Regions from separate parts of the Pantoea sp. X-Soil-ISGK-355 genome, predicted to be linked through region 2. Evidence: predicted binding sites of a transcription regulator. Region 2 holds the regulator's gene; the other holds the start of a gene.
What was found. The regulator LexA, encoded in region 2, represses DNA repair genes until DNA is damaged. The targets are predictions, from matches to a motif close to TNCTGTATGTACATACAGNA.
Positions count from the first base shown of each region.

Region 1: the regulator LexA is predicted to act here: its motif matches at 3,497-3,516, upstream of uvrB (excinuclease ABC subunit UvrB).

Region 1 is NZ_AP035971.1:1,233,476-1,239,964, forward strand. Features, by position in the region: gene bioF (8-amino-7-oxononanoate synthase) at 1-567, shown strand, start outside; gene bioC (malonyl-ACP O-methyltransferase BioC) at 551-1,306, shown strand; gene bioD (dethiobiotin synthase) at 1,303-1,974, shown strand; gene AC6I8J_RS05625 (ABC transporter ATP-binding protein) at 1,978-2,700, opposite strand; gene uvrB (excinuclease ABC subunit UvrB) at 3,593-5,614, shown strand; gene AC6I8J_RS05635 (gluconeogenesis factor YvcK family protein) at 5,598-6,489, opposite strand, start outside.
Region 2 is NZ_AP035971.1:319,792-326,280, reverse strand. Features, by position in the region: gene AC6I8J_RS01395 (conjugal transfer protein TraF) at 1-938, opposite strand, end outside; gene zur (zinc uptake transcriptional repressor Zur) at 1,390-1,911, shown strand; gene AC6I8J_RS01385 (CsbD family protein) at 2,001-2,213, opposite strand; gene dinF (MATE family efflux transporter DinF) at 2,381-3,703, opposite strand; gene lexA (transcriptional repressor LexA) at 3,804-4,418, opposite strand; gene AC6I8J_RS01370 (diacylglycerol kinase) at 4,524-4,892, opposite strand; gene plsB (glycerol-3-phosphate 1-O-acyltransferase PlsB) at 5,021-6,489, shown strand, end outside.

The sequences.
Region 1 (6,489 bases), 910 kb from region 2:
CAGGCAGAGGGCTGGCTGCTGGTGGATGATGCACACGGCATCGGTGTAGTAGGTGAGCAGGGGCGCGGCAGCTGCTGGCAGCAGGGCGTTAAACCGGAACTGCTGGTGGTCACCTTTGGCAAAGCTTTTGGCGTCAGCGGTGCTGCGCTGCTGTGCGACGCCGATATCGCTGACTATTTCCTGCAGTTCAGCCGGCATCTGATTTACTCCACCGCCATGCCCGCCGCACAAGCCACTGCGCTGCAGGCGGCGCTGCGCGAAATTCAGCAGGGCGATGTGCTGCGCCAGCAGTTGCAGCAGAACATTGCGCATTTCCGGCGTGGCGCGGCCTCGCTGCCGTGGCAATTGATGGACTCTGCCAGCGCGATTCAGCCGCTGCTGATAGGTGAAAACAGCGATGCAATGGCGCTCTCTCAGCGACTGGCGGAGGCAGGCTGCTGGGTCAGTGCGATCCGACCGCCTACCGTGCCGCCGGGAACGGCCCGGCTGCGTATTACCCTGACCGCGGCACATCGCCCTGAAGATATTGACCGGTTACTGGAGGCGCTGCATGACGCTGCGGGTTGATAAGCAGGCGGTGGCGCGCGCCTTTGGCCGCGCGGCCAGCCATTATGATGCGCATGCTGCGCTGCAGCGCCTCAGCGGCAATGCGCTGCTGGCACGTGCACCCGTACAGAGCGGACTGCAGCTGCTGGATGCCGGGTGTGGCACCGGCTGGTACAGCAGGGTATGGCGTGAGCGGGGCAAACAGGTCACGGCGCTGGATCTCTCTCCGCAGATGCTGCAACAGGCGCGGGACAACGACGCGGCGCAGCACTATCTGGCGGGCGACATCGACGCACTGCCGCTGGCGGATAACAGCCTCGACCTGGTGTGGAGTAACCTGGCTGTGCAGTGGAGTGAAAATCTGCCCGGCGCGCTGCGTCAGTTCCGGCGCGTGCTGCGCCCCACTGGCACGCTGCTGTTTTCTACGCTGGGCGATGGCTCGTTGCAGGAGGTGCATGAAGCCTGGTCCCATCTGGATGCGTCGCCGCACGCCAACCGCTTTCTCAGCGAGACGCAGATTGCGGCGGCCTGCTACGCAGAGCAACTGCATTGCAGCGCGGAAAAAGTGACGCTGCATTTTCCCGATGCGCTCAGCGCCATGCGTTCGCTGAAAGGGATCGGCGCGACCCATCTGCATCAGGGCCGCGACGGGCAGCTCCTCACCCGACAACGACTCAACCAGTTAGAGGCGCACTGGCCGCGCGACCGGCACGGCTATCGCCTGAGTTACCATTTAATTTATGGAGTAAGTGCATCATGAAACGGCTGTTTATTACCGGCACCGACACCGAAGTCGGTAAAACTGTCGCCAGCGGCGCACTGTTGCAGGCCGCCGCCGCTGCGGGCTACCGCTGTGCAGGCTATAAGCCGGTTGCTTCAGGCTGTGAGATGACGCCAGAGGGGCTCCGCAACAGTGATGCGCTGGCGCTGCAGCGCTTCAGCAGCGTGCCGTTGAGCTACCAGCAGGTCAATCCGCTGGCGTTTATCGAACCGACCTCGCCGCACATCGTCAGCGCTGAAGAGGGCAGGCCGATCACCCATCTGGCACTGTCAGCAGGTCTGGCAGCGCTGGAGCCGCTGGCGGACTGGATTCTGGTCGAAGGAGCGGGCGGCTGGTATACCCCGTTGTCAGAGACGCACACCTATGCGGACTGGGTGGTCAGCGAACAGCTGCCCGTGATTCTGGTGGTGGGAATTAAGCTCGGCTGCATCAATCACGCCATGCTCACCGCCGAGGCGGTGCGCGCGCGTGGCCTGCTGCTGGTGGGCTGGATCGCTAACACCGTCGAGCCGCCAGGCAAACGCTATCAGGAATATCTCTCCAGCCTGAAGCAACGACTACCTGCCCCCTGCCTGGGCACGATTCCGTATCTCACCGATGCAGCGCAGCAGGCGTCCTGTGGACAGTACCTGACGCTGCCGCAGTGAGGTTCAGGCGACCGTCAGCCACTTATCCACGGTGTGGTCATCGAGCTGCTCCATGCTGCCCTGCGCCACATTACGGCCACGGTGCAGCAGCAGGAAATAGTCCGCCACACGCCGGATCAGCGACAGCCGCTGCTCCAGCAGCAGAATGGTCAGCCCGTAATCAAGGTTAAGCCGGCGGATCAGGTTGCCCATCTCCTCTTCCAGCCACGGCGACATCCCATCAGTCGGCTCATCCAGAATCAGCAGTTTTGGCTGCAGCACCAGCGCGCGCGCCAGTGCCAGCTGTTGCTGCTGATCGATGGGCAGATCGCCGCTGCGTTGCTGGCGCAGCGAGTAGAGCGCCGGGAACAAATCAAATACCATTTCAGGAATAGCACGATGACGGTCGCGCTGGCTGGCACCCGCGAGCAGGGCAATCAGCAGGTTATCTTCCACGCTCATCTGGGTAAAAATATGGCGGCCCTGAGGCACATAGCCAATCCCCATCTGCGCCCGCTGTTCAGCCGGTTGCAGCAGCAAATCTTCCGGCGGCGAGCCATCCTCTTTCCAGGAAATTGTGCCGCTGTTAATCGGCAATCTGCCCATAATGCAGTTGACCAGCGTGGTTTTGCCCATGCCAGGACGGCCCAGAATGCCGGTGCAGGTGCCAGGCGACAGATCCAGGTCCACATCCCACAGAATATGGTTCTGACCGTAAAATTGATTTACCGAACGTAGACTCAGCATCTGACACTCTCCTTCCCGATCATTAGCCTGATTGCTTCCGCTCTCTGTCGTCTGGCAAACAAGTCATCAGCAACGGCAGCCTCACCATTGCAGCACAGTGCGCATAAAGCGCGGTGACGTTACTGACTCCTGCAATTCCCAGGCCAGATCTTAAAATGGCCCTGTTTCCTGCTACAGTGCGCTGTATCAGGGATAAAAGGTGAGAAAAACTTATCAATTACCCATGGTCATCACGCGCCTGCACTTTTACAGTGCCTGCGGGCGCTGTTTGTGGTGCAGACGTGCTGCAGTAACGCAGAATGTCTGATTAAGAATCTTAGTGGAATGATGATAATTTGCGTGCCACGCCAGAAGACAGATTAAAAATGCAGAATAATCCGTCAGCAGCCAACGCGAAATTTAACGCAAAAAAAATTATTTTCACTGAGGCGGGAGGGCAGGGAAAAATTATACACAGCTGATGGCGGCGGGGCTGCCATCACTTATCCACCATTCCTGTGGATAACCTTGTGCATTAGGTAATGAAAACCGGTTAGAAGCGAGGAAATACGCGGCCTGGTAACATAATGACGAGATTCTGGCCTTATGAGCTTAAATCAATAAAATCAGCTGGTTATCAAAAAACAAGCCTGCGAATTCTCTGTCAGGTAACCGAACTGTAATTTTGTGACGTTCTATTGACAAATGTTAAATCTGATCCCGGTCTGGGGATAACATTGCGCAACTCGCTTTGCGATAACGCCTCCACAATACGGGCAGGCTAAGACTCACCCTGATTGCATTAACTTTGCACGATTACTGTTTTTATATCCAGTATTATTTTCTGGCAAAATCACCATAGCAGAGTAAAATAAGTGCCTGCCCGCCGACTTCTCCAGCAGGAACTGCATTCATGACCAAAGCTTTTAAACTCAATTCCGCCTTTAAACCTTCGGGCGACCAGCCTGAGGCGATCCGTCGCCTGGAAGAGGGGCTGGAGGATGGACTGGCCCATCAGACCTTATTAGGCGTGACCGGCTCAGGTAAAACGTTTACCGTCGCCAACGTCATTGCTGACCTTAACCGCCCGACGATGGTGCTGGCACCGAACAAGACGCTGGCGGCTCAGCTCTATGGCGAGATGAAAGAGTTTTTCCCGGATAACGCCGTCGAGTTTTTCGTCTCTTACTACGACTACTATCAGCCTGAAGCCTATGTGCCGAGCTCCGATACCTTTATCGAAAAGGATGCATCGGTTAACGAACACATCGAACAGATGCGTCTGTCGGCCACCAAGGCGCTGCTTGAACGGCGCGACGTTATCGTGGTGGCGTCGGTTTCGGCGATCTACGGTCTGGGCGATCCCGATCTCTATCTCAAAATGATGTTGCACCTGACCCGCGGCATGATTATCGATCAGCGCAGCATTCTGCGCCGCCTGTCAGAGCTGCAATACACCCGTAACGACCAGGCGTTCCAGCGCGGCACTTTCCGCGTGCGTGGCGAAGTGATCGATATCTTCCCGGCAGAGTCGGACGATATCGCGCTGCGCGTCGAACTGTTTGACGAAGAGGTCGAGCGTCTGTCGCTGTTTGACCCGCTGACCGGTCAGATCGATTCAGTAGTGCCGCGCTTTACCATCTATCCCAAGACGCACTACGTGACGCCGCGTGAGCGTATTCTGCAGGCGATGGAAGATATCAAAGTCGAGCTGGCCGACCGTCGCCGGGTATTGCTGGAGAACAATAAGCTGCTGGAAGAGCAGCGTATTACCCAGCGTACCCAGTTTGACCTTGAGATGATGAGTGAGCTGGGTTACTGCTCCGGTATCGAAAACTACTCGCGCTACCTCTCCGCACGCGGACCGGGCGAAGCGCCGCCGACGCTGTTTGACTATCTGCCCGCCGATGGCCTGCTGGTGGTGGATGAGTCGCATGTGACCATCCCGCAGATTGGCGGCATGTACAAAGGCGACCGGGCGCGTAAAGAGACGCTGGTGGAGTATGGCTTCCGCCTGCCGTCGGCGCTGGACAACCGTCCGATGAAGTTTGAAGAGTTTGAGGCGCTGGCCCCGCAGACCATCTATGTCTCGGCAACGCCGGGCAAATATGAGCTGGAAAAATCGGGCGATGAAGTGGTTGACCAGGTGGTACGTCCTACCGGCCTGCTGGACCCGATCATCGAAGTGCGTCCGGTCGGGACGCAGGTTGACGATCTGCTGTCCGAGATCCGTCAGCGCGTGGCGATCAACGAACGTGTGCTGGTGACGGTGCTGACCAAGCGCATGGCGGAAGATCTTACCGAGTATCTCACGGAGCATGGCGAGAAAGTGCGCTATCTGCACTCCGACATTGACACCGTAGAGCGTATGGAGATTATCCGCGACTTACGTCTGGGTGAGTTTGATGTACTGGTAGGCATCAACTTACTGCGTGAGGGGCTGGATATGCCGGAAGTGTCGCTGGTGGCGATTCTGGATGCGGATAAAGAGGGCTTCCTGCGTTCCGAACGATCGCTGATTCAGACCATTGGTCGTGCGGCGCGTAACATCAACGGCAAGGCGATTCTTTATGGCGATAAAATCACGCCGTCAATGGCGCGCGCCATTGAAGAGACGGAGCGCCGCCGTGAGAAGCAGCAGCTGCACAACGAGCAGAACGGCATTGTGCCGCAGGGCCTGAATAAGAAGATCACCGATATTCTGGAACTGGGCAACAACGTGGTGAAAACCCGTGGTAAAGCGAAACCCGCCCGACCTGGCGAAGCTCAGGCACTGGCCGATTTGCAACTGCTAACGCCGCAGGCGCTACAGAAGAAGATCCACGAGCTGGAAGGGCAGATGCAGCAGCACGCGCAGAACCTGGAGTTCGAACAGGCAGCCAGCGTGCGCGATCAGCTGCATGAGCTGCGAACGCTGTTTATTGCGGCCTCGTAGCGCCGTCAAAGCCCTGAATGGCGTGTTCCAGCGCCACCCGTAACAGCTGGCGGTCGTGACGATATTTAATGTCAGCGGCCTCCAGCGGTTCACGGACAATCAGCCGGTTCTCAATGCCCTCTGTGGCGACCGCCGGACCGACCACGACCGCATCAATCACCCGCTTGCCGATATAACGTTCCATCATCTGAAGCTTGTCAGCCACCGAAAGACTGGCCGCGGCAGGACTCAGCTCGCGACCCAGATTACCGATAAACACCATAGTGGCAGGCGTGCGACGCAGTGCCTGCGCCATCTCTTCCATCAGCAGAATCGGCATCAGGCTGGTATAGAAACTGCCTGGGCCAATCAGAATCAGATCCGCTTCTGCAACGGCCTGTAGCGCTTCCCGCGTCGGCTGGACGTTGGGGTGCAGCATCAACTCCTGCGGCGGCTGCTTCATCTCGTCAATCGCGGTTTCGCCGTAAACCATATTGCCTTCGGCATCCATCGCCACCAGATCCACTGGCTGCTCTGACATCGGGATTAAAAAGGCGTCGACCTTCAGCAGGTTACGGATGATGTTGATCGCTTCCAGCGGACGAACGCTCAGATGATCCAGCGCCCGCAGCATCAGGTTACCGAGATTGTGACCGGCCAGTTCGCCGTTACCGGCAAAGCGATACTCGAACATCGCGGAGGCGACGCTCGGTTCTGCAATCAGCTGGTTGAGGCAGTTGCGCATGTCGCCCCAGGCGATACCGCCTTCGGATCGACGAATGCGACCGGTCGATCCGCCGTTGTCGGTGGTGGTGACGATGCCGGTGAGACGTGAGCCCAGTGGGGAAAGAGCCGACATCACGCGGCCTAAACCGTGTCCGCCGCCCAGTGCCACA
Region 2 (6,489 bases):
GGGCGAATCTGGTAGGTATCACGGAACCCGTTGACCTCTTTGGTCTGCAGATCACGCGAAACCAGGTTCTGTCCGGTCACACCCAGCGTCCAGTTTTCAGCAAAGGTGGTTGCCAGACCGGCATCAACGTTAAAGCCGGTGTCGGTGCTGCGATACTGGCTATTGTTGATGTCGTTCTTGTCATAGTTATAGATGCTGGCAGTATAGTTATAGAGCGAGGTTTTCTGCACTTTCGGCGTCACGCCCACTGAGACCGGCTGACCGGCGATAGTGAACTCATGCGCCACCGCCACACCATAATCAATGGTCAGTGCCGCTAAGCCATTCGCACTGGAACGAAGGTTATTTTGATCGCCCGGACGTGGCAGCACCGTTCCGTTAGCGACACCGCGCAGGTAGTCGATATCACCCTGGACCACGTTGGCACGGACGTGCGCCGTACCGTAGGCTTTGGTAATAAACGCAAAAGGCAGAGTCTCATTGGGGATCGTGACGGCCACGGCCACGCCTGCACTGCCGTGAGCTTTGTTACCGCGCAAATCGCTGAGCTTGTCAGCAACATCGCCGGAGGCAGCACGCAGTTCAGGGTAGCCACGCAGATAATCTGCAAAAGTCAGATTACCAATCACGTCACGATAGCGATCTACGGTGTCCGTAATATCATCGACTTTATCGATCAGCTTATCTTTGTCAGTCACCTGAATTCCCGCTGAAGGGAAAATAATGCTGACGTTATCGTCAGATTTAGCACGCGTCATTAATGCCGGGTTCGCCAGCACTGCTGAGCCATAAACAGAAGATGCTACGCCGGTCCCGCCCATGGCGTCATTACGTGCATCATACCAGGTCCCTGCCGCCATGGCGGAAGAAGAAAGGAAAAGCGCGGTCGCTGCAGCGGAATACTTCAGCGCTGAACGTTGAGCGGATTTTTTCACCATTTGCCTGCCATCACCTGAGAAATTGTCATTGAAACATTCAACGACTGAATAGTTTGTTAGCCCTATTGTGAACCCTGGCTAACGCGTTATTGCTGTGAATTCAAAGGAAACAGTGTCTTAATTCAAAGGATTGGACGTTTTCCAATCAAAAAACCGTTGTAATTGTTCAAACTGCGTCGGGGTATTTCAAATAATGCCAGACTTTCCTTAAGTCTTTCTGAACATTACTTCTTAACTCAGTGAGATGCAAAGCAAAATACCAACAAATTCCGCTTCAGGTCGATTGAAAATGGATCTGATTTCTCGTCAGATTTGAGATAGATAGCGGCTGAAATGCTTAAAATGCTGCTTTATCAGGCAAATAATGCTGTTTTACCAGGCGAAAACGAACATCAGCGCCGAAAAACTATGTGTGATAAAATAACATCACTTATCCAGCGGAGAATTTTTCATGACAAACATGACGTCGCAGCAAATTTTGATTCAGGCTGAAAAGATATGCCTGCAGCGCGGTGTACGTCTGACTTCGCAGCGTGCTGAGGTGTTGCGCCTGATGGCCGAACAGCCTGGCTCGATCAGCGCTTACGATCTGCTGGATCAGCTCCGCATCAGCGAACCACAGGCTAAGCCGCCCACGGTCTATCGTGCGCTGGATTTCCTGCTGGAGCAGGGTTTCATTCATCGGGTGGAATCCAACAACAGCTACGTCATGTGCCACCATTTTGAGGCACCGGCACATACATCGGTGATGCTGGTCTGTGACCGCTGTGCTGCGGTAACGGAGAAACAGGCGCAGGGCGTGGAGAAGATTATCGCAACGCTGGCGGGTGAAGCACAGTTCGCTTTACGTCATAGCGTGATTGAAGCGCATGGTTTATGTGAAAATTGTGCTGCGGTCGAAGCCTGTACGCACCATGAAAGCTGCGAGCATGACCATCAGGATGAGGGTAAAAAGCGGGGCAAACGCGGGTAATCTGCACATCCTTGTGCTGTTCCGTCCCTGTGCCGTTCCGGGGCGGGCGCGCCGGAAAGCTTTTAGCTGATTATCAGCCTGGTATCAGATTACCAGCGGTGATCTTTGTTCTGACCTTCCCAGTCGGTTACTTCACGCTCTGCTTCATCTTTCGCATAGCCATAACGTTCCTGGATTTTGCCGACCAGCTGATCGCGTTTACCTTCGATAACCTGCATGTCGTCATCGGTCAGCTTGCCCCATTTCTCTTTCATTTTGCCTTTGAACTGCTTCCAGTTGCCGCTGGCTTCATCTTTATTCATGGCAGACCTCCAATCCTCGGGGTTTAATGATTATCTTGTTACTTAACAAAATAACGATATAAAGCGCTGGTTAACTGCGCTGCATAGAGTTAATTATAGTAGCCAATTTATTAACCGTGGAATAATACAGAATAATCTGTATCGGCTTGCGTGCAGCCACGACTGACTCAGGCATCAAACCAGCTGTTCTGACGCCAGTGCTTACGCCAGATGAGCCACAGCGACAGGCCGCGCAGCGCCAGGAAAACCGTTACCGCCAGCCACAGTCCGTGATTACCCAGCGCCGGTACGCTGAGCAGCATCAGAAAGTAGCCTGCTGCTGCCACCACCATGCTGTTACGCATCTCACGTCCGCGTGTTGCGCCGATGAACATCCCATCCAGCAGATAACACCAGACGCCGATCAGCGGCATAACGATCTGCCAGACCAGATAGCGGTCAGCACTTTGTTGCAGCGAAGGAAGAGAGGTCAACAGGGTAACAATCTGCGGGCCAGCAATGGCATAGGTCAGGGAAAAGAACAGCGCTACCACCACCGCCTGCCGACAGGCAGAGTGCCAGACACGCAGCAGTTTGCCGCCATCTTTTGCACCATGGGCCTCGCCGGCAAAAGCTTCAACTGCGTAGGCAAAGCCATCCAGCGCATAGGCCGTGAACGTAATGAACATCAGCAATACCGCGTTAACCGCCACCACATCCGGGCCCAGCCGCGCGCCCAGCACGGTCAGCGAGGCGAAACAGAGTTGCAGCATCAATGAGCGCAGCATGATGTCCCGGTTCAGCCGCAGCAGCCGGCCGCTGTCACCGCGCCAGCTCTGCTTCAGCAGGCTTAACGTAATACCGCGCAGCTTCAGGACTCGCCAGACCATGATACCGCCGACACCCAGCGTGATGTACTCCGCCAGCGCCGTGGCGGTTGCCGCCCCCGCGACACCCCAGTGCAGTCCCATCACCAGCCAGAGATCGAGCCCGATGTTAACCAGATTGCCTACCACCAGCAGGATCACTGGCGCGCGCGCATACTGCACGCCCAGCAGCCAGCCCAGAATGACCAGGTTTGCCAGCGTGGCGGGTGCACTGAGCCAGCGAATCTGAATAAACAGCGCCGCCTGTTCCAGTACCGCGGGATTACCGCCAACCAGATGGGTCGCCAGCTGAATAATCGGATAACGTAAAGCGATGAACAGTACACCTGCCAGCAGCGCAATCATCAGCGGCTGGGTCAGCGCACGTGCCAGCGCCATTTTATCACCGGCACCAAACGCCTGCGCCGTCAGGCCAGTCGTACTCATTCGAAGAAAAAGCAGCAGCATAAAGAGGAAACTGGTCACAGTGGTCCCGACCGCAACCCCGCCAAGATAGACAGGGCTGTCGAGATGACCAATAACTGCAGTATCGACCACGCCCAGTAAGGGAACGGTGATATTTGAAAGGATCATCGGCAGCGCAAGCCGCCAGAGATTTTTATCCGTTGCCGTGAGAAAGCGCATTCGCCGTTCCGTGCTCAGTGTCGCTGCGCAAAACAGGCAGCGACAAAATTAGGGCAGACAGAATAGCATCAGAGAAAGCGAATGCACGCAGCCCTCAGAATCAGAGCCACTCGCCGTTACGCACCACGCCAACCGCCAGACCTTCAATGGTCAGGGACTGTGCACGGGTATCGACAACAATCGGGTCGAAATCGCTGTTTTCAGGCAGCAGATGCACGATAGCACCCTGCTTTTTCCAGCGCTTAACGGTGACTTCATCATCAATGCGGGCAACGACAACCTGGCCATTGCGCACATCCTGGGTTTTATGTACCGCGAGCAGGTCGCCATCCATAATCCCGATATCTTTCATCGACATTCCGCTGACGCGCAGCAGGAAGTCGGCAGAGGGCTTAAACAGGCCCGGATCCACTTTATAGTGGGTTTCGATATGTTCCTGCGCCATGATTGGCTCACCGGCAGCAACCCGGCCAATCAACGGTATGCCTTCTGAGGCTTCTTCTTCCATTAGCAGGCGAATGCCGCGCGATGCACCGGAAACGATCTCAATGACGCCTTTACGCGCCAGCGCTTTCAGGTGCTCTTCTGCCGCATTCGGTGAGCGGAAGCCCAGTTGTGCAGCAATCTCTGCGCGCGTAGGCGGCATGCCTGTTGAAGAAATATGGTCGCGAATCAGGTCATAGACCTGCTGCTGCCTGCTGGTTAATGCTTTCATCCCGCCCCCTGGTTGTTTATACAGTCGCTGTGAGTATATACAGGTATTGGCGAAATGGAAACCGATTGTCAGGCAAAACGCGGCTTCCGGCGCGATATGGAACGCTTATCGCAAATGTGTCCAGAGCAGCGCGATCCAGACAAAGAGTGCCAGTAAGATGCTGATCAGTACTGCCGCAGATCCCATATCTTTGGCCCGGCCCGCCAGCGGATGATGCTCCTGACCGATGCGGTCGACCACGGATTCAATGGCGCTATTAAGGATTTCGACAATGACCACCAGCACCACCGACCCAATCATCAGGATGCGTGAGACCACATCGACATCCAGCCAGCAGGCGATAATAATGGCGACCAGCGCAGCCAGGGCTTCCTGACGAAACGCCGCTTCATGTTGCCAGGCGGCACGCAGTCCCTGCCAGGAGTAACCTGCGGCTTTAATTATTCTGATAAGTCCGGTGGCATTATTTGCCATGATGTGGGAACCCTTTTATCGGATTGACGTCAATGTCTGGGCTGCGTGCAATTGGCACCACCACAGATCTTCGCTGCACTTTCTGGTATGCTTGCGGCGCTTTGCTAACAAGAGGCTTCATGTTGTCTATGTCAGGTTGGCGTAAACTCTATTACAAATTGCTTAATTTACCACTGTCGTTTTTGGTAAAAAGTAAGGCCATTCCGGCCGATCCCGTGTCTGAACATGGTCTGGATCCGACCCGACCTATTATGTATGTTTTGCCTTACGATTCGAAGGCCGACTTACTGACTTTACGCGCGCAGTGTCTGCGGCATCATCTGCCTGATCCGCTCTCTCCGCTGGAGATTGATGGTTCACTGCTGCCGCGCCACGTATTTATCCACGATGGCCCGCGCGTATTCCCCTACTTTGTGCCCAGCGTCGAATCGGTGAAAATCTTTCACGATTACCTCGATCTGCATCGCAATAATCCTAAGCTCGATATCCAGATGCTGCCGGTCACGGTAATGTTTGGCCGCGCACCAGGACGTGAAGTCCAGGGCGAAGCCACGCCACACCTGCGTGTGCTGAACGGTGTACAGAAGTTCTTTGCGGTGATCTGGCACGGACGCGACAGCTTTGTTCGCTTCTCGCCGACCGTCTCACTGCGCCGTATGGCCACGGAGCACGGTACGGATAAGTCGATCGCCCAGAAGCTGGCTCGCGTGGCGCGCATCCATTTTGCCCGTCAGCGGCTGGCGGCGATTGGCCCGCGTTTACCGGCGCGTCAGGATCTGTTCAACCGTCTGCTGCAATCCAAAGCGATTGAAAAAGCCGTCGAAGATGAAGCACGCAGCAAAAAAATCTCCCATGAGAAAGCGCAGCAGAATGCCGTTGAGATGATGGAAGAAATTGCCGCCAACTTCTCTTATGAAGCGATTCGCGTCACCGACCGCGTGATGGGCTGGCTCTGGAGTCGTCTCTATCAGGGCATCAACGTCAATGGCGGCGAAAAAGTTCGTCAGCTGGCGCAGGATGGCCACGAGATTGTCTATGTGCCGTGCCATCGCAGCCACATGGATTATCTGCTGCTCTCCTATGTGCTCTATCATCAGGGCCTGGTGCCGCCACACATTGCTGCCGGTATCAATCTCAACTTCTGGCCAGCCGGCCCGATTTTCCGTCGTCTGGGCGCGTTCTTTATTCGTCGTACCTTTAAAGGCAACAAGCTCTACGCCACGGTGTTCCGCGAATATCTCGGCGAGCTGTTCACCCGCGGTTATTCAGTTGAATACTTTGTTGAAGGTGGCCGTTCTCGTACCGGTCGCCTGCTGGACCCGAAAACCGGCACTTTAGCTATGACGCTGCAGGCGATGCTGCGCGGCGGCAATCGCCCGATCACGCTGGTGCCGATCTACATCGGCTATGAACATGTGATGGAAGTGGGTACGTACGCCAAAGAACTGCGCGGCGCAGCCAAAGAGAAAGAGGGCTTCATGCAGATGGTGCGCGGCTTACGCAAGCTGCGCAATCTCGGTCAGGGTTACGTGAACTTTGGCGAACCCCTGCCGCTGGTCAACTATCTCAACAAGCGGGTGCCGGAATGGCGCGATGC